DNA from 3 places in the Streptomyces sp. MNU89 genome. Region 3 is predicted to be linked to each of the others. Evidence: riboswitches for the same ligand, from Rfam matches in the RefSeq annotation. Region 3 holds a riboswitch; each other region holds the start of a gene.
What was found. Region 3 has a riboswitch for thiamine pyrophosphate ahead of thiO (glycine oxidase ThiO). Riboswitches for the same ligand answer to the same signal wherever they lie in the genome.

Region 1: it holds a riboswitch for thiamine pyrophosphate, as region 3 does, so the genes downstream of both, E4N63_RS08755 (thiamine ABC transporter substrate binding subunit) here and thiO (glycine oxidase ThiO) in region 3, are expected to answer to the same signal.
Region 2: it holds a riboswitch for thiamine pyrophosphate, as region 3 does, so the genes downstream of both, thiC (phosphomethylpyrimidine synthase ThiC) here and thiO (glycine oxidase ThiO) in region 3, are expected to answer to the same signal.

Annotation. Positions count from the first base shown of each region.
Region 1 is NZ_JAJKLL010000001.1:2,066,713-2,074,465, reverse strand. Features, by position in the region: gene E4N63_RS08765 (phosphatidate cytidylyltransferase) at 1-873, shown strand, start outside; gene rlmN (23S rRNA (adenine(2503)-C(2))-methyltransferase RlmN) at 1,018-2,124, shown strand; TPP riboswitch at 2,143-2,247, shown strand; gene E4N63_RS08755 (thiamine ABC transporter substrate binding subunit) at 2,288-3,382, shown strand; gene E4N63_RS08750 (iron ABC transporter permease) at 3,520-5,133, shown strand; gene E4N63_RS08745 (ABC transporter ATP-binding protein) at 5,242-6,249, shown strand; gene E4N63_RS08740 (hypothetical protein) at 6,261-7,478, opposite strand; gene E4N63_RS08735 (ABC transporter ATP-binding protein) at 7,460-7,753, opposite strand, start outside.
Region 2 is NZ_JAJKLL010000001.1:3,662,243-3,669,995, reverse strand. Features, by position in the region: gene E4N63_RS15785 (DUF5326 family protein) at 79-306, shown strand; gene E4N63_RS15780 (SsgA family sporulation/cell division regulator) at 639-1,076, shown strand; gene E4N63_RS15775 (YibE/F family protein) at 1,153-2,487, opposite strand; TPP riboswitch at 2,557-2,713, shown strand; gene thiC (phosphomethylpyrimidine synthase ThiC) at 2,706-4,481, shown strand; gene E4N63_RS15765 (hypothetical protein) at 4,574-5,212, opposite strand; gene E4N63_RS31150 (hypothetical protein) at 5,209-5,475, opposite strand; gene E4N63_RS15760 (metallophosphoesterase) at 5,664-6,722, opposite strand; gene E4N63_RS15755 (LacI family DNA-binding transcriptional regulator) at 7,022-7,753, opposite strand, start outside.
Region 3 is NZ_JAJKLL010000001.1:5,759,204-5,766,956, forward strand. Features, by position in the region: gene E4N63_RS24590 (TetR/AcrR family transcriptional regulator) at 1-239, opposite strand, end outside; gene E4N63_RS24595 (FBP domain-containing protein) at 311-802, shown strand; gene pknB (Stk1 family PASTA domain-containing Ser/Thr kinase) at 872-2,884, opposite strand; gene E4N63_RS24605 (thiazole synthase) at 3,233-4,132, opposite strand; gene thiS (sulfur carrier protein ThiS) at 4,136-4,360, opposite strand; gene thiO (glycine oxidase ThiO) at 4,357-5,637, opposite strand; TPP riboswitch at 5,634-5,746, opposite strand; gene E4N63_RS24620 (NAD(P)/FAD-dependent oxidoreductase) at 5,893-7,176, shown strand; gene E4N63_RS24625 (Rv2175c family DNA-binding protein) at 7,243-7,608, shown strand.

The DNA.
Region 1 (7,753 bases), 3.7 Mb from region 3:
CCGGTCCACGCGAACCGCCCGGCCGGAGCCCATCCGTCTCCCGCGACGCCGCCCCGCAAGCGCGCGGGCCGCGATTTGCGGGCCGCGATCGGCGTGGGGGTCGGCCTCGGCGCGGTGATCCTCGCCTCGCTGTTCTTCGTCAAGGACGTCTTCGTCGGGGTGATCGCGGCCGCGGTCGTGGTCGGTCTCTGGGAGCTGACCTCCCGGCTGCGCGAGCAGAAGGGCATCAGCGCGCCACTGGTGCCGCTGGCCCTCGGCGGCGTCGCCATGGTCGTCGCGGGATACCTGCGGGGCCCGGAGGGCGCCTGGGTCGCCATGGCGCTCACCGCGCTCGCCGTCCTGGCCTGGCGGATGACGGACGCCCCGGAGAACTACCTCCGTGACGTCACGGCCGCTCTCTTCGCCGCCTTCTACGTGCCGTTCCTCGCCACCTTCGTGGCGCTGATGCTGGCCGCCGACGACGGCGCCTGGTGGGTGATGGTCTTCCTGGTGCTCACCGTGGTCAGCGACACCGGCGCCTACGCCGTCGGCTGGCGCTTCGGCACGCACAAGCTCGCGCCGCGCATCAGCCCCGGCAAGACGCGCGAGGGACTGCTCGGGGCGGTCGGCTTCTCCATGGTGGCCGGCGCGCTGTGCCTGGAGTTCCTGATCGACGGGGGCAGTTGGTGGGAGGGCCTGCTGCTCGGCCTGGCGGTCGCGGGCAGCGCCACCCTGGGCGACCTCGGCGAGTCCATGATCAAGCGGGACCTCGGGATCAAGGACATGGGCACGCTGCTCCCCGGCCACGGCGGGATCATGGACCGTCTGGACTCGCTGCTGCCCACCGCTCCGGTGGCGTGGCTGCTGCTGGTGGTCTTCACCGGCTCGGGCTGAGTTTTCCCGCGCACGCGAGACCCCTGCCGCAGCGCTTCGGCAGGGGCCTTGGCGCCTCTCCGGCGGCGGACCGCGGCCGGGTGACGGGAGCCTCGTCCGCGGGGCGCCGGGGGACCGTCCGGCGTCTGCGACACTGGAGGAATCATGCCTAAGCCCGGAGAACTCACCTTTGCCGTGCCGCGCGGGGCCAAGAAGCCGCCGCGGCATCTTGCCGACCTCACCCCCGCCGAGCGCCGCGACGCCGTGGCGGCCATCGGCGAGAAGCCGTTCCGGGCCGGCCAGGTCTCGCGTCACTACTTCGCCCGGTACGCCGACGACCCGGCGGCCTGGACGGACATCCCGGCGGCGGCCCGTGAGAAGCTCGCGGCCGAACTGCTGCCCGAACTCATGACCGTCGTGCGGCACATCAGCTGCGACGACGACACCACCCGCAAGACGCTGTGGCGGCTCTTCGACGGCACGCTCGTCGAGTCGGTCCTGATGCGCTACCCGGACCGGGTCACCATGTGCGTCTCCTCGCAGGCCGGCTGCGGGATGAACTGCCCCTTCTGCGCCACCGGCCAGGCCGGTCTCGACCGCAATCTGTCGACCGCCGAGATCGTGCACCAGATCGTGGACGGCATGCGGGCGCTGCGGGACGGCGAGATCCCCGGCGGGCCGGCCCGGCTGTCGAACATCGTCTTCATGGGGATGGGCGAGCCGCTCGCCAACTACAACCGCGTCGTCGGCGCCATCCGGCGGCTCACCGACCCCGAGCCGGACGGCCTCGGGCTCTCGCAGCGCGGCATCACCGTCTCCACCGTCGGTCTCGTCCCGGCGATGCTGCGCTTCGCCGACGAGGGCTTCAGCTGCCGGCTCGCGGTCTCGCTGCACGCCCCGGACGACGAGCTCCGCGACACCCTCGTGCCGGTCAACACCCGGTGGAAGGTGCGCGAAGTGCTCGACGCCGCCTGGGAGTACGCCGAGAAGTCCGGCCGCCGGGTCTCCATCGAGTACGCGCTGATCCGCGACATCAACGACCAGGCCTGGCGCGGCGATCTGCTCGGCCGGCTGCTCAAGGGCCGCCGCGTGCACGTCAATCTCATCCCGCTCAACCCGACGCCCGGCTCGAAGTGGACCGCCTCGCGGCCCGAGGACGAGAAGGCGTTCGTGGCCGCGCTGGAGGCGCACCGGGTGCCGGTGACCGTCCGGGACACCCGGGGCCAGGAGATCGACGGCGCATGCGGTCAGCTGGCCGCAGCGGAGCGCTGATATCGTCGTTTCGAACGTCTATTCCGACAGGGGAGCGCACAGCGCTGAGAGTGCGGCAGCAGCCGCAGACCCTCGAACCTGAACCGGGTCATACCGGCGTAGGGAGTTCGGTCACCACTCGACAAGCTGTCGTGCCCTGCCCGCTTCAGGGGAGGCACCACTCATGACCACGCACCTCCGCGGACGGTCCGCCGCCGCGCTGCTCGTCACCGCGCTGGGCATCACCTCGCTCGCCGCGTGCGGCGACTCCGGTGATCCGGCCGGGAAGGACGGTGGCGAGACCGCGGCCGTCACCCTGGTCACCCATGACTCGTTCGCCGTCTCCGACGACGTGCTGAAGGAGTTCACCGAGCAGACCGGCCGCAAGGTCGAGATCCTGCGCGGCGGCGACGCCGGCACGACCGTCAACCAGGCCGTGCTGTCCAAGGGCAACCCGCAGGGCGACGTCCTCTTCGGCGTCGACAACACCCTGCTCCCGCGCGCCCTCGACCACGGGATCTTCACGCCGTACGAGGCCAGGGGCCTGGAGAAGGTACCGGAGGAACTCCGGCTCGACCGGGGGAAGCACCGGGTCACGCCCGTCGACTACGGCGACATCTGTGTCAACTACGACCGCGGCTGGTTCGAGAAGAAGCGGCTCGCGCCGCCGGAGACCTTCGCCGACCTGGTCGAGCCCGCGTACAAGGACCTGCTGGTCACCGAGAACGCCGCCACCTCCTCGCCGGGGCTGGGCTTCCTCCTCGCCACCGCGGCCGAGTACGGCGACGACGGCTGGCAGGACTACTGGAAGAAGCTCAAGGCCAACGGTGTCGAGGTGGTCGACGGCTGGGAGCAGGCCTACAACGACCGCTTCTCCGGCTCCGGCGGCGGCAAGGGCAAGGGCGACAAGCCCCTCGTCGTGTCCTATGCCTCCAGCCCGCCCGCCGAGGTGCTGGGGCAGGACCCGCTGCCCGAGGAGGGGCCGACGGGGGTGGCAAAAGGCACCTGCTTCCGGCAGACCGAGTTCGCCGGGCTGCTGGACGGCGCCGAGAACCCCGAGGGCGGCAAGGAACTGCTGGACTTCCTGCTGAGCGAGACCTTCCAGGAGGACGTGCCGCTGCAGATGTTCGTCCACCCCGCCCGCACGGACGTCAAGCTGCCGGAGGTCTTCACCCGGTACGGGGAGACGATCGAGAAGCCCGCCTCCCTGGCCCCGGAGAAGATCGCCGAGAACCGTGAGCGGTGGGTCAAGGCATGGTCCCAGCTCGTTCCGAGGTGACCGCCGGGGCGGAGCCGGCCCCGGTTCCGCCCTCGTCGCCGTCCGCACCGCCTCCGCCCGTTCCGCCGTCACCGGCGGGGCGGCGGCCGGGCGGGCTGCCGGGCCGCGGCTCCGGCACCGCGGTCCGGCTCGCGCTGATGGCCGTTCCGGCGGCCTTCTTCGCCCTGTTCTTCGTCCACCCGGTGGCCGCGATCGTGGCCCGGGGGCTGCGCGACGGGGGGCGGTGGCGGTTCGGCCGGGCCGGCGCGGTGCTGACGGACCCGCTCGTCCTGGACGTGCTCTGGTTCACCGCGTGGCAGGCGGCGGCGTCCACGGCGCTGACCGTGGCCGTCGCGCTGCCGGGCGCCTATGTCTTCGCCCGCCTCGACTTCCCCGGCAAGCGGCTGCTGCGGGCGCTGGTGGTGGTGCCGTTCGTCCTGCCCACCGTCGTGGCCGGCTCGGCCTTCCTGGCGCTGCTGGGACGCGGCGGACTGCTGGACGAACTGTGGGGCGTCCGGCTGGACACCACGGTGTGGGCGATTCTGCTCGCCCATGTGTTCTTCAACTACGCGGTCGTGGTGCGGACGGTCGGCGGCCTGTGGGCGCAGCTCGACCCGCGCCAGGAGGAGGCCGCGCGGATGCTCGGCGCGAGCCGCCTCACCGCCTGGCGCCGGATCACCCTGCCGGCGCTGGCGCCCGCCGTCGCCGCCGCGGCGCTGATGGTCTTTCTCTTCACCTTCACCTCCTTCGGGGTGGTCCAGATCCTCGGCGGTCCGCGGTACTCGACGCTGGAGGTCGAGATCTACCGGCAGACCGCACAATTGCTCGACCTGCCGACGGCGGCCGTGCTGACGCTGCTGCAGTTCTGTGCCGTCGGCGGCCTGCTCCTGCTGCACGCCCGGACGGTGCGGCGGCGCGAGAGCGCGCTGCGGCTGGTCGATCCCGCGCACACCTCCCGCCGTCCGCGCGGCGCCGGCCAGTGGGCCCTGCTGGGCTCCACGGTGACGGTCATCGCGCTGCTGCTCCTGCTGCCGCTGGGGGTGCTCGTCGAGCGCTCGCTGGACGCACCGGACGGCTACGGCTTCGCCTTCTACCGGGCGCTGGGGTCCGAGGAGGGCGGGACGTTCACCGTGGCGCCGCTGGAGGCGGTGGGCAACTCCCTGGCGTTCGCGGCCGTGGCCACCCTGATCGCCCTGGTGGTCGGCGGTCTGGCCGCGGCGGCCCTGACCCGGCGGGCCGGGAGACTCGTACGGGGTTTCGACGCGCTGCTGATGCTGCCGCTGGGCACCTCCGCCGTGACGGTCGGCTTCGGCTTCCTCATCGCGCTCGACGAGCCACCCCTGGACCTGCGGTCCGCCTGGATCCTGGTGCCGCTGGCGCAGGCCCTGGTCGGCGTGCCGTTCGTCGTCCGCACCATGCTGCCCGTCCTGCGCGCGGTCGATCCGCGGCTGCGCGAGGCGGCCGCCGTGCTGGGCGCCTCCCCGCTGCGCGCCTGGCGCGAGGTGGACCTGCCGCTGGTGCGGCGGGCGCTGCTCGTCGCCGCGGGCTTCGCCTTCGCCGTCTCGCTCGGGGAGTTCGGTGCCACCGTCTTCATCGCCCGTGCCGACACTCTCACCCTTCCGGTCGCCGTGGCCCGGCTGCTGGGCCGGGCCGGCGCACTGCCGTACGGGCAGGCGATGGCGCTCAGCACGATCCTGATGCTGGTCTGCGCGGTGTCCCTGCTGCTTCTCGAACGCGTCCGCACCGACCGCTCCGGCTCCGGGGAGTTCTGACATGCCCTCCGACACCACTCCGGGCACGGCCCCCGTCACCGCCCCCGGCTCTCCTCCCGGCACCGGGGAGGCCCCGCCGCCCGGCCCGCCCTGCTGCGGCTGGACGGGGTGACCGTCCGCTTCGGCGACCGCGCGGTGCTCGACGCGGTGGACCTGGAGGTCCCCGAGCAGCGGACGGTGTGCGTGCTCGGGCCGAGCGGCAGCGGCAAGTCCACCCTGCTGCGCGTGGTGGCCGGTCTGCAGCGGCCGGACGCCGGCCGGGTGACCCTCGCCGGGCGCGACCAGGCGGGGGTGCCCGCGCACCGGCGCGGCGTCGGACTGATGTTCCAGGACCACCAGCTCTTCCCGCAGCGGGACGTCGGCGGCAATGTTGCCTTCGGCCTGCGCATGCGCAAGGTGCCGCGCGCCGAGACCGAACGCCGCGTCGCCGGTCTCCTCGACCTCGTCGGGCTGCCCGACGCCGGGCGGCGCGCGGTGTCCTCGCTGTCCGGCGGCGAGCAGCAGCGGGTGGCACTGGCGCGCGCCCTGGCCCCGGAACCGCAGCTCCTGATGCTGGACGAACCGCTGGGCCAGCTCGACCGGACACTCCGCGAGCGGCTGGTCGTCGAACTCCGCGAGCTGTTCCGGCGGCTGGGGACGACCGTGCTGGCGGTCACCCACGACCAGAGCGAGGCCTTCGCCCTCGCCGACCGGGTGGTCGTGATGCGGGAGGGCCGTGTCGCCCAGACCGGCACGCCCCTGGAGGTCTGGCGTCGGCCCGCCTCGGAGTTCGTCGCCCGCTTCCTCGGCTTCGACAACGTGATCGAAGGGCTGGTGCGCGACGGGGCCGCCGACACCCCCTGGGGCCGGCTGCCGGTGGAGCCGGGCTCCGCCCGGGGCACGCGCCGGCTGCTCGTCCGCCCCACCGGGGTCCGGCTGGTGCCGGCCGCCGACGGCCTGCGCTGCACCGTCGCGGCCCGTACTTTCCGCGGCGACCAGGTCTCCCTGCTGCTCCGCCCCGGGACGGGACCGCTCCTGGAGGCGTCCTGCCCCCTGCGCGACGCCCCGGAGACCGGTACGGAGGTGGGCGCGGCGTTCACCGCCGAGGACGTAGTGGTGCTGGCCGCGGGGGAGTAGCCCCGCGGCCGTCAGGAGAGCAGCGGCAGGGTGGCCAGCGTGGCGACGGCCCAGCTCACCGGGGCCACCACGGCGGCCATCACGACGGCACGGAGGACGGCCGCGCGGCGCAGCAGGGCGGCCGGGGCGCCGGCGTGCCGCAGCGCCTCGGTGGTGCCGGCCCGCTCGGCCCGCGACTCCACGGCCGTGATGACCACGGTCAGCGTCACGCACGCCACCACCAGCGCGGCTCCGAGAGCGAGAAGCGGTCCGAACGAGGCCACGGCGGCCGGACCGGGGCCGCCGTACAGCCGGTCCGCCGCGAGGACGCCGGTGGCCACCGCGCACAGCACACCGAGCGGGCGGCCGGTCCGTCCCGCCTCCGCCTGCAGGAACCGGCCCGCCAGCAGCCGCAGCGCGCCGGGCCGGCCCGCGGCCAGCAGCCGCCCGGCCAGATGCGTCAGCCCGGGGAGCGCCGTCACCAGGCCGACCGCGACCAGGGCCCACCCGGCGACCGCGCCCGGCGGGATGCCGTCCGGGCGACCCGGCAGCGGGGGCCCGCCGCCCGGTGGGCCCCCGCTGCCGGGGCCGGCGTACGACGCCAGCGCCAGCCCGGCCGTCAGCAGGGCGATGCCCCAGGGCAGTTCGCGCAGCGCGGTGCCCGGCGTGTACGGATCCCGTCCCGCGGACCACGGCACGGCCTGATCGTGGCCGGTGGACCGGTGCCGGTGCTCCGCGGACGCCGGGCGGGGGCGCAGCGCGAGCGCGGTTGCGGCACCCGCCGCCGCCGGCACCACGGTCAGCAGGGTGAGAACGGCCGGGAACGGGAGCGGCACCCCGGCGCCCAGCGCCTGCTCCGCGCCGGGAACGGCGGGGATGCCGAGGTCTCCGCGGAGCAGCAGGAACACCAGTGCGGCCGCAACACCGCCGAGGAGGCAGGAGAGGACGGTGGAGGCGGCGGCCAGCAGCGCCAGGCGGGCGGGCCCGCATCCGGCCGCGTACAGGTTCTGCCGGGGCCCGGCGCCGTGATCGGCGCGCGCGGCGGCCACGGCCAGTTGCACGGACGCCGCGAGCGGCAGCGCGCACCACAGCAGCCGGACGGCGGAGGAGCCGGCCCCCGCCGGGAGTGCGGCCGCCTGGCCCAGGCTGCTGAGCAGCAGAAAGCCCGTACCGGCGGAGGCCGCCGCGACCGCCAGCCGGCGCGCCTGGACGGCCGGGCGGGCGCCGCGGGCTAGACGGAGAGCGAGCACGTCGTTCTTCCCTCGGTGTCGTCGTTGCCGCCGGACGGGCCGTCCCCGGCGCCGCTGTCGCGGTCGGCGGGTGCGTCGGCGGGCCGGCCGTCGAGCAGCGCGAACCGGCGGTCCGCGTGGGCGGCGACCCCGGGGTCGTGGGTGGCCAGGACGACCGTGATCTCGTGCGAGCGGGCCGCCGTGGTGAGGATGCGCAGCACCGAGGCGCTGTCCGCGCTGTGCAGCCGGGCCGTCGGGTCGTCGGCGAAAAGCACCGACGGCTGGGCGGTCAGGGC
Region 2 (7,753 bases), 2.1 Mb from region 3:
CCGCCGCGCTCCCGGCGCGTCTAGCATCGGAAGCAGCCGGAGATCCCGGCTCGGCAATCGGGAAGCAGGGGAACGACAGTGGCGGTCAAGGAGATCTTCGAAGGTCTGCCGTGGTGGGTGAAGTGGGTCGCCGTTCCGGTCCTGGCGCTCATCGTGTTCGGCGGCCTGCTCATGAACGTGGTCGGCTTCATCATCGGACTGCTGTTCAAGGTTCTGGTGTTCGTCGCCCTGGTGGCCGGTCTGGTCTACGTCGTCCGGAAGTTCGGCACCGCCTCACGGGACGGGTCCTCGCGCGGCGACTGGTGAAGCTCGCCGCCGGTGCCGGCCGGCGCCGTGGCCACCGGCCGGCCGGGATGCCCGTGTCCGGCCCGCGTCCGAGCCCCGGCCCGCCGGCCGGGGCTCGGCGCCGTCGCGTTCATCCCGTCGTCTTTCTCCGCCCCGACGCCATGGCGGTCAGCAACTCCTTGCGCCGAAACGGCTACGCTGCGCACTGGGCGGACTTCCCTGTGGCCCCGCCCGCACCTGAAACACCTGCACCACCACTCCTAGCGGTCCCGCCGGAGCGTTGAGCACCACGGCGCCGGGAGGACCGAGGAGGCTCCAGGACAGGCCACCCGAGCGACACGGGGCAGTGGACCATGCGCGACACGATTCAGGCAGAGCTGATGATGAGCTTCCTCGTCTCCGAGGAGCTCTCCTTCCGCATTCCGGTGGAGCTGGAGTACGAACCGGCCGACCCCTTCGCGGTCCGCTTCACCTTCCATCTGCCGGGCGACGCACCGGTGACCTGGGCATTCGCCCGCGATCTGCTGCTGGACGGGCTGAGCGCGCCCACCGGTGACGGTGACGTGCACATCGCTCCCGTCACCCCCGGCGTGCTCTCCGACGTCTTCATCCGGCTCCAGGTCGGCGAGGACCGCGCCACCTTCCGGGCGGGCGCGGCCCCGCTGGTGGCCTTCCTCGACCGGACCGACCGCATCGTCCCCATGGGACAGGAGCAGTCCGCAGGAGACTTCGACGACCGTCTGGCGGAGACACTCGACCGCATCCTCTCCCAGGCCCGCAACGCGGGCTGAGTTCGCGGGGCCGCACGGACGGCGGCGGGCCCGGCCGGCCACCGGCCCGGCACACCCGGCGCCTTCGCCCGCGCGGTTACGGCTTGCGGCGGCGCCCGCGCCCGCCCGCCCTCCGCGCGCCGCGGCTGCCCGTCTCCGTCCCCGCACCCGGCGCCGAGACGGCCGCCGCCGACCGGTCCGCCGAGACGACGAGCGCCGCGAGGCCGGTGGTGACCGGCACCGAGGCGATCAGCCCGATGCTGCCCACCAGCGTCCGGACGATCTCCTCGGCCACGACCTCGCTCAGTGCGACCGTGCCGACGCTGCTCCGCGCGATGGAGAACAGCAGCAGCAGCGGCAGGGCGGCACCCGCGTAGGCCAGCACCAGGGTGTTGACCACCGACGCGATGTGGTCGCGCCCGATCCGGATGCCCGCCCGGTACAGCCGCCGCGCCGACATCGTCGGGTCCGCCTGCTTCAGCTCCCACACCGCCGAGGTCTGGGTGACCGTCACATCGTCGAGCACGCCCAGCGAACCGATGATGACGCCGGCCAGCAGCAGGCCGCTCATCTCGATGTCCGGATAGAGGCCGTGGATGAGCCCGGTCTCGTCGGAGGTGTTGCCGGTCAGCCTCGCCCAGTCGATGAAGACGGACCCCAGGACACCGATCAGCAGCAGGGAGATCAGCGTGCCCAGGACGGCCACGGAGGTACGGGCCGTCAGCCCGTGGCAGAGGTAGAGCGCGGCCAGCATGATGGCGCTGCTGCCGATCACCGCGACGAGCAGGGGATTCTCCCCCTGCAGGATCGCGGGGAGGATGAAGAGCGTCAGCACCCCGAAGCTGACGACCAGGGAGACCAGCGCGAACAGACCGCGCAGCCTTCCCACCGCCACCACGGCGAGCGCGAAGAGCCCGGCGAGCAGCGAGATCGGGACCTCGCGGTCCACATCCGTCACCGAGTACTGCAGCTCCCGGGGCGCGTCCGGCGCGTACGCCACGACCACGCCCTGACCCTCGCTCAGCCGGCGGGTGGAGTCCGGCTGGACGATCTCCGTGAACTCGCGTCCCTTGTCGTCGCCGGTGGTGACGCGCACGGTCGCCTTCTCGCAGATGTCGCCGCGGGCTTCCCCCGGTGTGCCGGGCGTCTCCGGCTGCCCCTCGCCGGGCGGCTGTCCGCCTCCCGCGTTCACGTCGGAGCACCTCACCTTCTCGACGTCGACGACTTCGCCCTGCTCCATCTGCCGGTCCATGCCGACCCCGCTCGGCTCGTGCCCCGGCGCGCCACCGGGCCAGAGCACCAGCAGCCCGACGGCGACGGCCGCGGCGAACGGGATCAGCACCGCAGCGATGATCTTGCGCAGTCTCCGGGACACGGGGGCCGCGGGGCCGTGGGCGTGGGTGTGCGCGTGGCTTTCGGGAGTCGAGGTCACTGCCAGATCATCGCAAGAAGAGGGGCCCTCTGGTCATGAACACCGGGGCGGCGTTAGCGTGGGGGCTGCCTTTGCACACGCGGGAGCTCGGAGCACCGGGCTGAGAGGGCGCTGACCTCCGTACACGGAATGGCCGGGACCGGCCGTACCGTCGCGGAAGCCGCTGCGCCGACCGCCGAACCTGGTACCGGGTAATGCCGGCGTAGGGAGTAGGTCTCATGACCGTTCAGGACGCGCACACGTCTGCTCAGGAACCCGGCGGGAACGGGAACGGGCCGATCGGATGGCACAAGGACCATCTGACCGGCTCACGCCCGGACTTGCGGGTTCCGGTACGACGGGTGCACCTCACCAACGGCCGCGACGTCACGCTGTACGACACGTCCGGCCCGTACACCGATCCCACTGTCGACACCGATGTCCGGCGCGGCCTGGCGCCGCTCCGGGAGGGCTGGATCACCGGCCGCGGCGATACCGAGGAGTACGACGGGCGGCCGCCGCGCCCCGAGGACGACGGCCTCAGGGCCACCGGCCCCGGCGGCGGGCTGCGGAATCTCGACGCCGTCTTCCCCGGCGGGCCGCGGCGCCCCCGCCGCAGCCGGGACGGCTCCCCCGTCACCCAGCTCGCCTACGCGCGACGCGGCGAGATCACCGCCGAGATGGAGTACGTCGCGCTCCGGGAGAACGTCCCCCCGGAGACCGTCCGCGAGGAGATCGCCGCGGGGCGTGCGGTGCTGCCGGCCAACGTCAACCACCCCGAGACCGAACCGATGATCATCGGCAAGCGGTTCCTGGTGAAGGTCAACGCCAACATCGGCAACTCGGCCGTCACCTCCTCCATCGAGGAGGAGGTCGAGAAGATGACCTGGGCCACCCGCTGGGGCGCCGATACGGTCATGGACCTGTCCACCGGCCGCAACATCCACACGACCCGCGAGTGGGTGCTGCGCAACTCCCCCGTCCCCATCGGCACCGTCCCGCTCTACCAGGCCCTGGAGAAGGTCGACGGCCGTGCCGAGGAGCTGACCTGGGACATCTACAAGGACACCGTCATCGAACAGGCCGAGCAGGGCGTGGACTACATGACGGTCCACGCCGGGGTCCTGCTCCGCTACGTTCCCCTGACGGCCCGCCGGAAGACCGGCATCGTCTCGCGCGGTGGCTCCATCATGGCCGCCTGGTGCCTGGCCCACCATAAGGAGAGCTTCCTCTACGAGAACTTCGAGGAGCTCTGCGAGATCCTCGCGGCCTATGACGTCACGTTCTCGCTCGGCGACGGGCTGCGCCCCGGCTCGGTCGCGGACGCCAACGACGAGGCGCAGTTCGCCGAACTCCGCACCCTGGGCGAGCTGAACACCGTCGCCAAGGCCCACGGCGTGCAGACGATGATCGAGGGCCCGGGCCATGTCCCGATGCACAAGATCAAGGAGAACATCGACCTCCAGCAGGAGATCTGCGAGGAGGCGCCGTTCTACACGCTGGGCCCGCTGACCACCGATGTGGCACCCGGCTACGACCACATCACCTCGGGCATCGGGGCGGCCATGATCGCCTGGTGGGGGACGGCGATGCTCTGCTACGTCACCCCCAAGGAGCACCTGGGGCTGCCCGACCGCGACGACGTGAAGACCGGTGTCATCACGTACAAGATCGCGGCACACGCGGCGGATCTGGCGAAGGGGCATCCGGGAGCCCAGGAGTGGGACGACGCGCTGTCCGACGCGCGTTTCGAGTTCCGCTGGGAGGACCAGTTCAACCTGGCGCTCGACCCGGACACGGCACGGGCCTTCCACGACGAGACCCTCCCGGCCGAACCGGCGAAGACGGCCCACTTCTGCTCGATGTGCGGGCCGAAGTTCTGTTCGATGAAGATCTCTCAGGACATCCGCCGGCGGCACGGCGGGGAGATGGAGGAGATCGAGGCCGGTATGGCGGAGAAATCCCGGGAGTTCGCGGCGGCGGGCAACCGGGTCTATCTGCCGGTCACCGACTGACCGAACGGGTTCCCGTCCCGTCCGTCCCGCCCCTCCGGCGCGAACGCGCTTCCGGAGGGGCGGGACGGACGGCCGGCGGCCGGGGGCGGCGGCTACTCCGGCTGGTGCTCCGGGCCGCCGTAGTCCGGGCTGGAGAAGCCGGGGCTGTTGAAGCTGGGGCGCGTGCTGCCCCGCCCCGGGTCGTCGCCCGTGGCCGGGCTGCTGAATCCCGGCTTGCTGTAGCCGAGTTGGGGCGTGCGGGCCTCCGGAGCCCCGGCCGGGTCCGGGGCGCCGCCGTACGGGCTTCCGGTGGCCTGCCCGGCCGCCGGCGGCTCCTCCAGGGCCTCCCGCAGGAACGGCACGATGCCGCGGTCGAGCAGGGCTTGCCGCCAGGCCTCCCGGGCCCGGGCCAGCTCGCTCGTCCGGTCCTCCTCGGCCGAGGCCCGCAGGGAGCCGGCGCCGTCGCGCCGCGCGGTGAACAGCAGGCCGAACATCGCGATGACGATGCCCGCGGCGGTCAGCGCGAGGAAGATCCAGCCGGCAGTGATGATCGGTTCTGCCATCGGCTGCTCGGGGCTGACCAGATGGAGCAGGTAGCCGATCAGCAGGAAGATCGCCGCCGCGGCGCCTGCCAGTACCGGAGCCAGCACGGCGAAGACCGCGAGGAGTCCGGCACCGGAGCTCTCGGCGACCTCGCCGACGGCTCCGGCGAAGCCCGCTCCGTTCCCGCCCCTGCCGTCCTTCCCGCTCATCCCCGGGCCCCGCCCCGGCCGTCGTCCTGCGGCGGGACGCGGCGCGACTCGTCGCGGAGCTCGGTGTACTGCCGGTACTCGGCCGCGGCGCGGGCCGCGATCTCCGGGGCCGCGTCCAGGGCTCTGGTGCGCAGCTGCTCGGCGTTGAGCCGCCGGCCGACGGCGCCGAGTTCCGGGCGCCGGTGCGCATGACGCAGAACCTGGTCGAGGACTCGCGCGAAGTCGGGGCGGTCCTCGGGAAGCAGATGCGGTGCGCTGTTCATGTGCATCCCCCGATGCTCCGTAGGCCCTGGCACGCCGATTCTCACCGGGCGGAAGGGCGGAAACGGAGGAGAGCCTGCTGCGGATAAGCCGATGGTAGGGCGCCCACGGCACGCGGTGACAGGGTGTTGCCGGAAATTGACCCGACCGTGGACCTGACTACCTGCCCCCGCAGCGGACCGCGTAATCCTCAGCCCGGCAGCGGCAGTTGCGCGACCAGCATCTTTCCGGCCATGGTGACGCCGCCGTCCATGGCGATGGCCAGCCCGTCGGCGTAGACGTGCGGGCCGTCGACGACGGGCGCGCCGTCGTCCTCGCCGTCCTCGCTGCCCACCTGGCCGGTGAGATACGGGATCGGGCTGTGACCGTGGACGACGCGCCGGCCGCCGTACGCCCCGAGCAACTCGCGGACGGCCTCGGCGCCGCCCTGGTCGCGGAAGGCGAAGCGCTTGGTGAACTTGCGGAACAGGTCCCAGCACTCCTCGGCGTCGGCGCGCTGAAGGGCTTCGGTCACCGCGTCGTTGACGGCCTCGATCGAATCGCCGTAGTCGAGGTAGGCCGTGGTGTCCGAGTGGAGGAGCAGATGGCCGTCCTCCTCGGCCATCGCGTCGAGCCGGGACATCCACTGGACATGGTGGTCCTGCAGCCGGTCCATGTCGCTGCGCTGCCCGCCGTTGAGCAGCCACGCGGCGTGGAAGGACGCGGTTCCCGCGCCGGAGGACACCGGGGTGTCGCCGAAGCGCTTGGCGCCGATGAGCAGCAGCTCGTGATTGCCCATCAGGGCCTTGCAGTAGCCGCCGGCCGCGGCGGCCTCGGCGGAGAGCCGCATGACGAGATCGATGACCCCGATGCCGTCCGGGCCGCGGTCGGTGAAGTCGCCGAGGAACCACAGGCGGGCGTTGCCGGCGGCCCAGCGGTCCTGGGAGTCGATCAGCCCCTGGGCGAGCAGGGCGGCCCGCAGCTCGTCGAGGTAGCCGTGGACGTCGCCGACGACGTACAGCGGGCCGGGGCCGTCCGCGGGGGCGGTGGCGCCCGCCTCGGGTTCGGGTACCGGTGGCATGAGGGGCACCGTCGGCACGTCCGGGGTGGGCACGCGGCCGACCACTGGGAGGTTCCGTTCGGTGGGGGTGTAGCCCTCGTCGGCCGCGTACGGCGGAACCGCAGCGTTCACGGGCTCCACCGGCATGGCCATCATGCCCCGCACCGCGGGTCCCTGACCGGCCCCCTGGATCATCGACCCCTCCACCATCGCGCCGCCGTGCACCGGTCGGACCTGCCTCCCCGCTGCGGGCGGAGGCACTCGCCCCGCCTCAGGGTGGGGAGGCCCCTCGTGGTCAAGGGATCCGCGGTGTCGTGCGCCCATCATAGGAATGCCGCTCGTGGGTTGTGACGCACCAGGGAGCCGGCAATCACCGCGATGGCGTGAGCGCCGGGAGTTTGTGCCGGATTGCCCTGGTGGTCGCGGTGGTTGTGGTGACCGTCCTTCCCGGTGGCAGCGCCGGTCCCGCCGGTCCCGCCGACCGTCGGGACGGCCGGGTGCCCTCCGCGTCAGGCCGGTTCGGCGGGTGACCGGGGCGGGCTGACGGTAGTGCGCGAGGTCCGCGGCTGGGAGGAGGTGCGCACGATCAGCTCGGTCGGTATCACCTGCTCCACCGGCCGCCCCTCGTCCAGGCCCTCGATGGCGTCGATCAGCAGCTGGACGACCGCGGTGCCGATGCGGCGCGGTTTGAGGGAGAGGGTGGTGACGGGCGGCTCGGTGCTGGCGTAGACGGTGGACTCGCTGCAGCAGACCAGCAGCAGGTCGTCCGGGACCCGCAGGCCGTAGCGGCGGGCGGCGGCGAGGAGATCCGTGCCGTTGGGGTCGAAGAGGCCGTAGACGGCGTCCGGCCGGTCCGGGCGGGCCAGCAGCCGGTCGGCGGCCACCGCTCCGGCGCGCGGGTCGTGGGCGGGGTACTTCTCGTAGACCGGGTCCTGTCCGGCCCGTTCGCACCAGGAGAGATAGGCGCTGGTGGAGAGCCGGGTGTAGGTGTCCGTGGTGGTGCCGGTGAGCAGGCCGATCCGGCGGGCACCGGCGTCGGCGAGATGGTCGAGCAGGCCGAGGACGGCGGCCTCGTGGTCGTTGTCGACCCAGGCGGTGACGGGTACGGAGCCGGCGGGCCGGCCGTCGGAGACGACGGGGATGCGCTGCCGGGCGAGCTCGGTGACGACCGGGTCGTGGTCGGAGGGGTCGATGACGACCGTGCCGTCGAGGGCGACGTTGGACCAGACGTCGTGACGGGA
Region 3 (7,753 bases):
TCCTTCCCGGCCCGTCCGGCCAGGGCCGCGGCGCCCCGGTCGGCGAGTTCCTCCAGGGCGAGGAGGGCGATCCTCGTCCGGAGGTCCCGGGAGTTCTTCACGTGCGAGTACAGACTCGCCACCTTGACGTCGAACCGCCGGGCGAGCGCCGAGAGGGTCACCTCGTCGAACCCGGCCTCGTCGGCCAGTTCCGCTCCCGCCCGGGTCAGGCGCTCGGCGGTCAGTCCTGCGCGTGCCATGCCCCTCCTCCTCAGTTCCGGTAGGCATTATGCATTTGCCTAATGGTCTTAGGCAAAATAGCGTGTCTTTCATGAAACCGCTGACCGAGCGAGAGATCCGCGCCGCGTTCGTGAACTGCACCAAGGGCGAGGCGAAGCGCCTGTCCGTCCCCCGCGACCTGGGCGACCGCCCCTGGGAGGATCTGGACTACCTCGGCTGGCGGGACCCACTGGCTCCCGACCGCGCCTACCTCGCCGCCGAGCTGGACGGCCGTCCGCGGGCCCTCGCGCTGCGCTGCTCCGGCGCCTCCTCCAGGACGGCGCGGCGCAGCATGTGCTCGGTGTGCGTGACCACCCACACCGGGGGCGTCTCCCTGATGGTCGCGCCGAAGGCGGGGAAGGCCGGCCGGCAGGGCGACTCGGTGGGCATATACCTGTGCGGCGACCTCGCCTGCTCGCTGTACGTACGGGGCCGGAAGGACGCCGGCCCCGGCGCGCGGCTCCACGAGACGATCACCACGGAGGAGAAGATCCTGCGGACCGTGGCGAACCTCTCCGCGTTCGTCGCCAAGGTCACCGCCTGACCCCGGGACCGGCGCGGCCCGCCGCCGGGGAGACACCGCGAACCGCGGACTCCCCCGTGGTGACCGTCCCTACCGGACGCGGAGCGTGATCGTGCTGCCCTTCGGCGCCTCGTCACCCGCGTCGACCGACTGGTCGAAGACCGTGTCACCGAAGAAGAACCGGCGGATCCTCACGTCGAAGCCCAGCTCCTCCAGCTCGCTCCGGGCCTCCTCGGCGTCGGCGCCCTCGACGTCCGGCACCACGATCATCTCGGGCCCCCGGGAGAGGGTGAGCGTGACCGTGTCGCCCTGCGCGAGGGTGGTGCCCTCGGCCGGTGACTGCTCGGCCACCGCGCCCTTCTCCTCCTCGGAGAAGACCCGCTCCGGGGCGATCCGCACCTTCAGGCCCGCGTCCTCCAGCGTCTGCCGGGCGTCGCCCGCCGGTTCGCCGGTCACGCCGGGCGTCTCCACGGGCTCGCCCCGGGAGACGGTGAGGGCGACGGCCGTGTCGGGCTTCCGCTCGGTGCCCGCCTTCGGGCGGGTGGAGACCACCGCGCCCCGGGCGACCGTGTCGTGGAAGGTGTCCGTGACCACGCCGGGCACCAGGCCCAGCTCCTTGAGCCGGTCCTTGGCCTTCCCCAGCGGTACGCCCCGCAGATCCGGGATCTCCACCACGTCCGGGCCCTTGGAGACGAGGAGCGTGACCGTGCCGGTGTCGCGGATGCGGGCGCCGCGCTCCGGGTCGGTGCTGATCACGCGGCCGCGCTCCACGACATCGCTGAACCCCTCCTCCACCTCGACGTCCAGCCCGGCGGAGCGCAGGGTCTTCTCGGCCGCGGCCCGGGGCTCGCCCAGCACCCCCGGGACCCGGGTGAACTGGCCCGAGTTGATGTACCAGACCCCCAGCACACTGCCCAGGAGCAGCAGCCCGGCGGTGATCAGCGGCAGCAGCCGCCGGCGCCGCAGCGCGCGGCCGGCGGGCGCGGTGGGGACGGCGGAGGACCCGGGCCCCGGCGCGTCCGGCGGCGGCACCGCCAGGCGGCTGGTGCGCTCCAGGCCGTCCTCGCGGTGCAGGGCGGCGGTTCTCTCGTACGGCTCGCCGCGCGGCCCGCCCCGGTGGCCCGGGGAGCCCGCCGCGGCGCGGGTGCGGGGCAGCACGCTCGTACGGTCCTCGCTGCCCGCGGCCGCGGGTGTCAGGGCCTGCGGCGGCAGGGCGTCCAGTTCGGCGTCGGTGAGCCCGGCGCGCACCTCCCGGACCGCGGCGAGCATCGCGGCCGCGTCCGCCGGGCGTGCCGCGGGGGTGCGGGCGGTGGCGTCGCACACCAGTCGGTCCAGCCCGGGGGCCAGGCCGGGTACGGCGGCCGACGGCGGCGGTACGTCCTCGTGGAGGTGCTGGTAGAGCACCTGGGCGGGGGTGCTGCCGGCGTGCGGCTTGGCACCCGTCAGCATCTCGTACAGCACGATGCCGCAGGCGTAGACGTCGACGCGGGGGTCGGCGGTGCCGTGCTCGATCTGCTCGGGGGCGAGATACGAGACCGTGCCGAGCAGGGTGCCGGGGGAGGCGGTGGTGTCCGTGTCCACGGCCCGCACCAGGCCGAAGTCGGCGACCTTGACCCGGCCGTCGTCGCCGATCAGGACGTTCTCCGGCTTCATGTCGCGGTGGACGAGCCCGCCGAGGTGCGCGGCTCCGAGCGCGGCGAGGACGGGCTCCAGGATGTCCAGGGCGGCCCGGGGGCGGAGCGCGCCGCGCTCGCGCAGCACGTCGCGCAGGGTGCACCCGGCGACGTACTCCATGGCGAGGAAGACGTGGGTGCCGTCGTCGCCCTGGTCGTACACCCCGACGACATTGGGGTGGTCGAGCCGTGCCACGGCCTTCGCCTCGCGGATGAACCGCTCGACGAAGGCGGCGTCGGCCGCGAGCCCCGGGTGCATCACCTTGAGCGCGAGCACACGGTCGAGCCGGGTGTCGAGACCCCGGTAGACGGTGGCCATACCGCCGGTGGCGATCCGCGCGTCGATCCGGTAGCGGCCGTCGAGCACCTGCCCGACCAGCGGGTCCTCCCGGCGCGGGCCGGGGGAGGGGTCCTGCAGGGTCGTATCCACGCTGGTGAGTCTACGAGCCGGGACGCGCGGTGCGGGCCCTCCCCGGTGCGCCCGTGGCCGCACTGCTACCGGAATGTGACAGCGGGTGGGAAACGCACGGGCGGCGGGGCCCGGGGCCGCACCGGCCGCCCCGGTCACGGCCGTTGGGGCGTACAGGGGTGCGGCGGGCGGGCGCGGAGGCGGACGTGAGTCCCGTCACGGCTCCGGGCCCGTCACGGCTCGGGGCCCGTGCCGTCGCGGCGGCGGGACCGGAGACCGCGCCGGGCCGGGTCCCGGTGCCGCCCCGGCCCGGCGCGCCCCGCCGCTGTCCGTCCCGTCCCGTCCCCGGCCGGGCCCGCCGCGCCCCCGTCAGCCGAAGGCCGGCCGCTCCGGGTCCAGCACCGCGCGGCCCTCGGTGGGTGAGGACGCCTCGGCGAAGTGGCGGCGCGGGATGCGGCCCGCGCGGTACGCCAGCCGGCCCGCCTCCACGGCGTGCCGCATGGCGTGCGCCATCAGCTCCGGCTCCTGCGCGCGGGTCACCGCCGAGGCCAGCATCACGGCGGCGCAGCCCAGCTCCATGGCCAGGGCCGCGTCGGAGGCCGTACCCGCGCCCGCGTCGAGGATGACGGGCACCCCGGCCCGCTCGGTGATCAGCTGGAAGTTGTGCGGGTTGCGGATGCCGAGTCCGGAGCCGATGGGGGAGCCCAGCGGCATGATCGCGGCGCAGCCCGCCTCCTCCAGCCTCCGCGCCAGCACGGGATCGTCGTTGGTGTAGGGCAGGACGGTGAAGCCGTCGTCGACGAGGGTCTCGGCGGCGTCCAGCAGGCCGACCGGATCGGGCAGCAGGGTGCGTTCGTCGGCGACGACCTCCAGCTTCACCCAGTCCGTGCCGAGCGCCTCACGGGCGAGGCGCGCGGTGAGGACGGCTTCCCCGGCGGTGAAGCAGCCCGCGGTGTTGGGGAGCGCGCGGATGCCGAGCCGGTCCAGGACGGACAGGACGGAGCCCTGCACGGTCGGGTCCAGCCGGCGCATCGCGACGGTCGTCAGCTCGGTGCCGGAGGCGGTGAGGGCGCGTTCCAGGATGTCCAGGCTGGAGGCGCCGCCGGTGCCCATGATGAGCCGGGACGCGAACGGGATCCCCGCGATGACCAGCGGGTCGGCGGCGGGTTCGTGAGCGGGCGAGGGCGCGGTCGCGGACGGGGGCGGCGCGTCCGGGGACGGGCCGGGCGCGGCGGGCGCGGTGCCGTCGTACACGGTGGTGTCGGCCATGGGTCAGCCTCCCTGGACGGCGGTGAGGATCTCGACGCGGTCGCCCGCGCCGAGCCGGGTGGCGGGCCAGTCGCCGCGCGGGACGACGGTCTCGTTGACGGCGGCGGCGACCCCGGTGCGGGCCCGGGTGAAGCCGGCGACCAGCGCGTCCAGCGTGGTGCCGGGGGGCAGGTCGCGGGACGCCCCGTTGACGGTAACGGTCACGGTCCTGTTGACGTTGACGGTCATACGGGCTGCTCCTGTCGTACGGAAGCGGGTGCGGCGCCGGCCGCGTCGGTGGCTCCGGCGGCTCCGGCGGCGCCGCCCGCGAACCGCAGCGGCGAGAAGGCGCGGGCCTCCTCCGGCAGCACGCCGGTGGCCAGCGCCTCGGCCATCGCGTCCCCGGTGACCGGCGTGAGGAGAACACCGTTGCGGTGGTGGCCCGTCGCCAGATGCAGGCCGGGCAGCGCGGACGGGCCGAGCAGCGGGGCGTTGTCCGGCGAGCAGGGGCGCAGGCCCGCGCGGGTCTCGGTGAGCGGCAGTTCGGTCAGACCGGGCACCAGCTCATGGGCGTCGCGCAGGAGTTCGTACACCCCGCCCGCGGTGACGGTGGTGTCCCAGCCGAGTTCCTCACTGGTCGCACCGATCACCAGTTCGCCGTTCTCGCGCGGCACCAGGTAGACCTGTCCGCCGCGCACCACGGCCCGTACGGTGCGGGAGAGGAAGGGCGCGTACCGCTCGGGCACCCGCAGCCGCAGCACCTGCCCCTTGACCGGCCGCACCGGTGGCAGCACCTCGTCCGGAATCCCCGGAAGCCGTCCGCTCATGCTCCCGGCGGCCAGCACGGTCAGCCCCGCCGCGACCCCGGTGCCGTCGTCCAGGACGGCGCCGGTCGCGCGGTCCGCCGAGACGGACAGCCGCCCGGCGCGCTGCCGGTGGAAGACGACGCCCGCGCGTTCACAGGCGCGCACCAGGGCAGTCGCCAGCCGGCGCGGATCGCACTGGTGATCGCCGTCCACCCGCAGACCGCCGCGCACCCCCGGCGCCAGCATGGGTTCCAGGCGCCGGCACTCACGGCCCGTCAGCCACTGCGCGTCCAGTCCGGACGCCAGTTGCAGGGCGTGCAGTTCGCGCAGATGGGCGCGGTCGTCGGCGTCCAGGGCGACCGCGAGGGTGCCGCAGGCCCGGTACCCGATGTCCTGGCCGCTCGCCTCCTCCAGCTCGGCCGCGAACGCCGGATAGCGCGCGGCCGAGGCCAGGTTGAGGCCCAGCAGTGTCTGCTCGCCGTAGTGGAGTTCGGAGACGGCGGCCAGCATCCCGGCGGCCACCTGCGCGGCACCGCCGCCCGGCGCGGGATCGGCGACGGCGGTGTCCAGGCCGCGCTGGGCCGCGCGCCAGGCGGTGACCAGGCCGATGATGCCGCCCCCGACGACCAGTACGTCATGGGTGTGCCGGGCGGCTCCGCGCCCGCCTCCGCCCGTGTGCCCCTCGCTGCCGCTGTGCGCGTTCCCCGGTGATGTGTGCATGGGCGTCCAGCTCCTCCCTTCGCCGGCATGACCCGGATCAGGTTCGTACGGTCGGAGGCGGTCCGGCCTCCCTCTCAGCCCGGTCCTCCGGGCTCCCGCGAGTGCTCTGTGCCGCCACCCTAACGCCACGGCGCCGACCGCTGTAAGGCCCGGCCGGGTCGGAGACCCGCCGCCCGCCGGCGTGTGGGACCCGTGCGCGGCCCGGCGGCCGGGGACCGCCAGCGGTGTCCGCCGGGGCGGTCCTAGAGTGAACGCGTGAGCGAGGACAGGCGGACAGCAGAGCGAGTCGTGATCGTCGGCGCGGGCATGGCGGGGGCGCGGACCGCGGTCGCGCTCCGCGAGGAGGGCTGGCCGGGCGCCATCACCCTGCTCGGCGCCGAGAGCCACCCGCCGTACGACCGGCCGCCGTTGTCGAAGGCGGTGCTCCAGGGCGGGCACGGCGGGGACGCGGCCGCCGGCACCGAGGGGGGCGCGTCCGCCGGCGCGGCCACCGGTCCGGCCGGAGCCACGTCCCTCGGCATCGACTTCGCCGCCCTGGACGTCGAACTGCTGCTCGGCCACCCGGCGAACGCGCTCCGCGCCGCCGACCGGCTGGTCGTCGCCGGGGACACCGTCCTCCCGTACGACCACCTCGTCATCGCCACCGGCGCGGATCCCGTCGGTCTCCCCGGCAGCGAGACCTCGCCCGGTGTGCACGTGCTGCGCACCCTCGACGACGCCGAACGGCTGCGCCCGGTGCTCGCCGCCGGCCGCCGGATCGTCATCGTCGGCGCGGGCTGGATTGGCGCCGAGCTCACCACCGCCGCACGCGAGGCCGGCTGCCCCGTCACCGTCGTCGAGGCCACCGGCCGCCCGCTGGCCGACGCGCTCCCGGCCGAGGTCACCGCGCCCATGGCCGGCTGGTACGAGGAGGCGGGCGCCCGCCTCCTCACCGGCACCCGCGTCGCCGCCGTCGAGTCCGGCGGCGTCCTCCTCGGGGACGGCAGCCGGCTCCGCGCGGACGCCGTCGTCGTCGGCATCGGCGCCCGGCCCGCAACCGGCTGGCTGGCGGGCTCCGGCGTCGAGCTCGGCGCGGACGGCTCCGTACGGGCCGACGAGCGGCTGAGCACCTCCCTGCCGGACGTCTACGCGGTCGGCGACTGCGCCTCCTTCCCCTCCGCCCGCTACGGCGAGCGGCTGCTGATCCACCACTGGGACAACGCCTTCCGGGGACCGGTCACCGTGGCCGCGCGCATCGCGCGCTGCGCCGAGGAGACCCCCGTGTACGACCCGGTGCCGTACTTCTGGTCGGAGCAGTTCGGCCGCTTCCTCCAGTACGCGGGCCACCACTCCGGCGGCGAGCGCCTGCTGTGGCGCGGTGACCCGGCGGGCACCTCCTGGTCGGTGTGCTGGCTGCGGGACGGAGTGCTGACGGCCCTGCTCGCCGTGGGCCGGCCGCGCGATCTCGCGCAGGGCCGCCGGCTGATCGAGCGGGCGGCGCGGCTCGACCCGGAGCGGGCCGCCGACCCGTCCGTACCGCTGAAGTCGGCCGCCGTCTGAGCGGGTGTGCGCCCGCCCGGCGGTGCCGCGCTTCCGGCTGTCGGTCCCGGATGGCACGCTTGACCTGTGACCGAGATTGACACGAAGACCGAAGCGCTCGTCTCCGACTGGCTCACCCTTCCCGACGTCGCCGAACGCCTGGGCGTGGAGGTGACCCGCGTCCGGCAGCTGGTCAGGGAGGGCCAGCTGATCGCGGTGCGCCGTGGCGAGAACCGCGTGCTCCAGGTACCGGCCGCCTTCATCGGGAACGGCAAGGTGATCAAGGGCCTCGTCGGAACGCTGACGCTCCTGCGGGACGACGGCTTCACCGACGAGGAAATGCTGGAATGGCTCTTCACCCCGGATCCGAGCCTGCCCGGCACGCCGGCCCAGGCCCTGGGGGAGAACCGCGGCACGGAGGTGAAGCGCCGCGCCCAGGCGCTCGCCGTCTGACCGGAGCCGGACACGGACCCGGAGCCGCACACGAAGCCGGACACGGCGCCAGCCCGGACACGGTCCGGGCCGTCCCGCCGGCGGCGCCCCGTGCGCCGGAGCCCCGCCGCCCGGGACACCCGGCCGGCCCGCGCCCGGCGGTCCG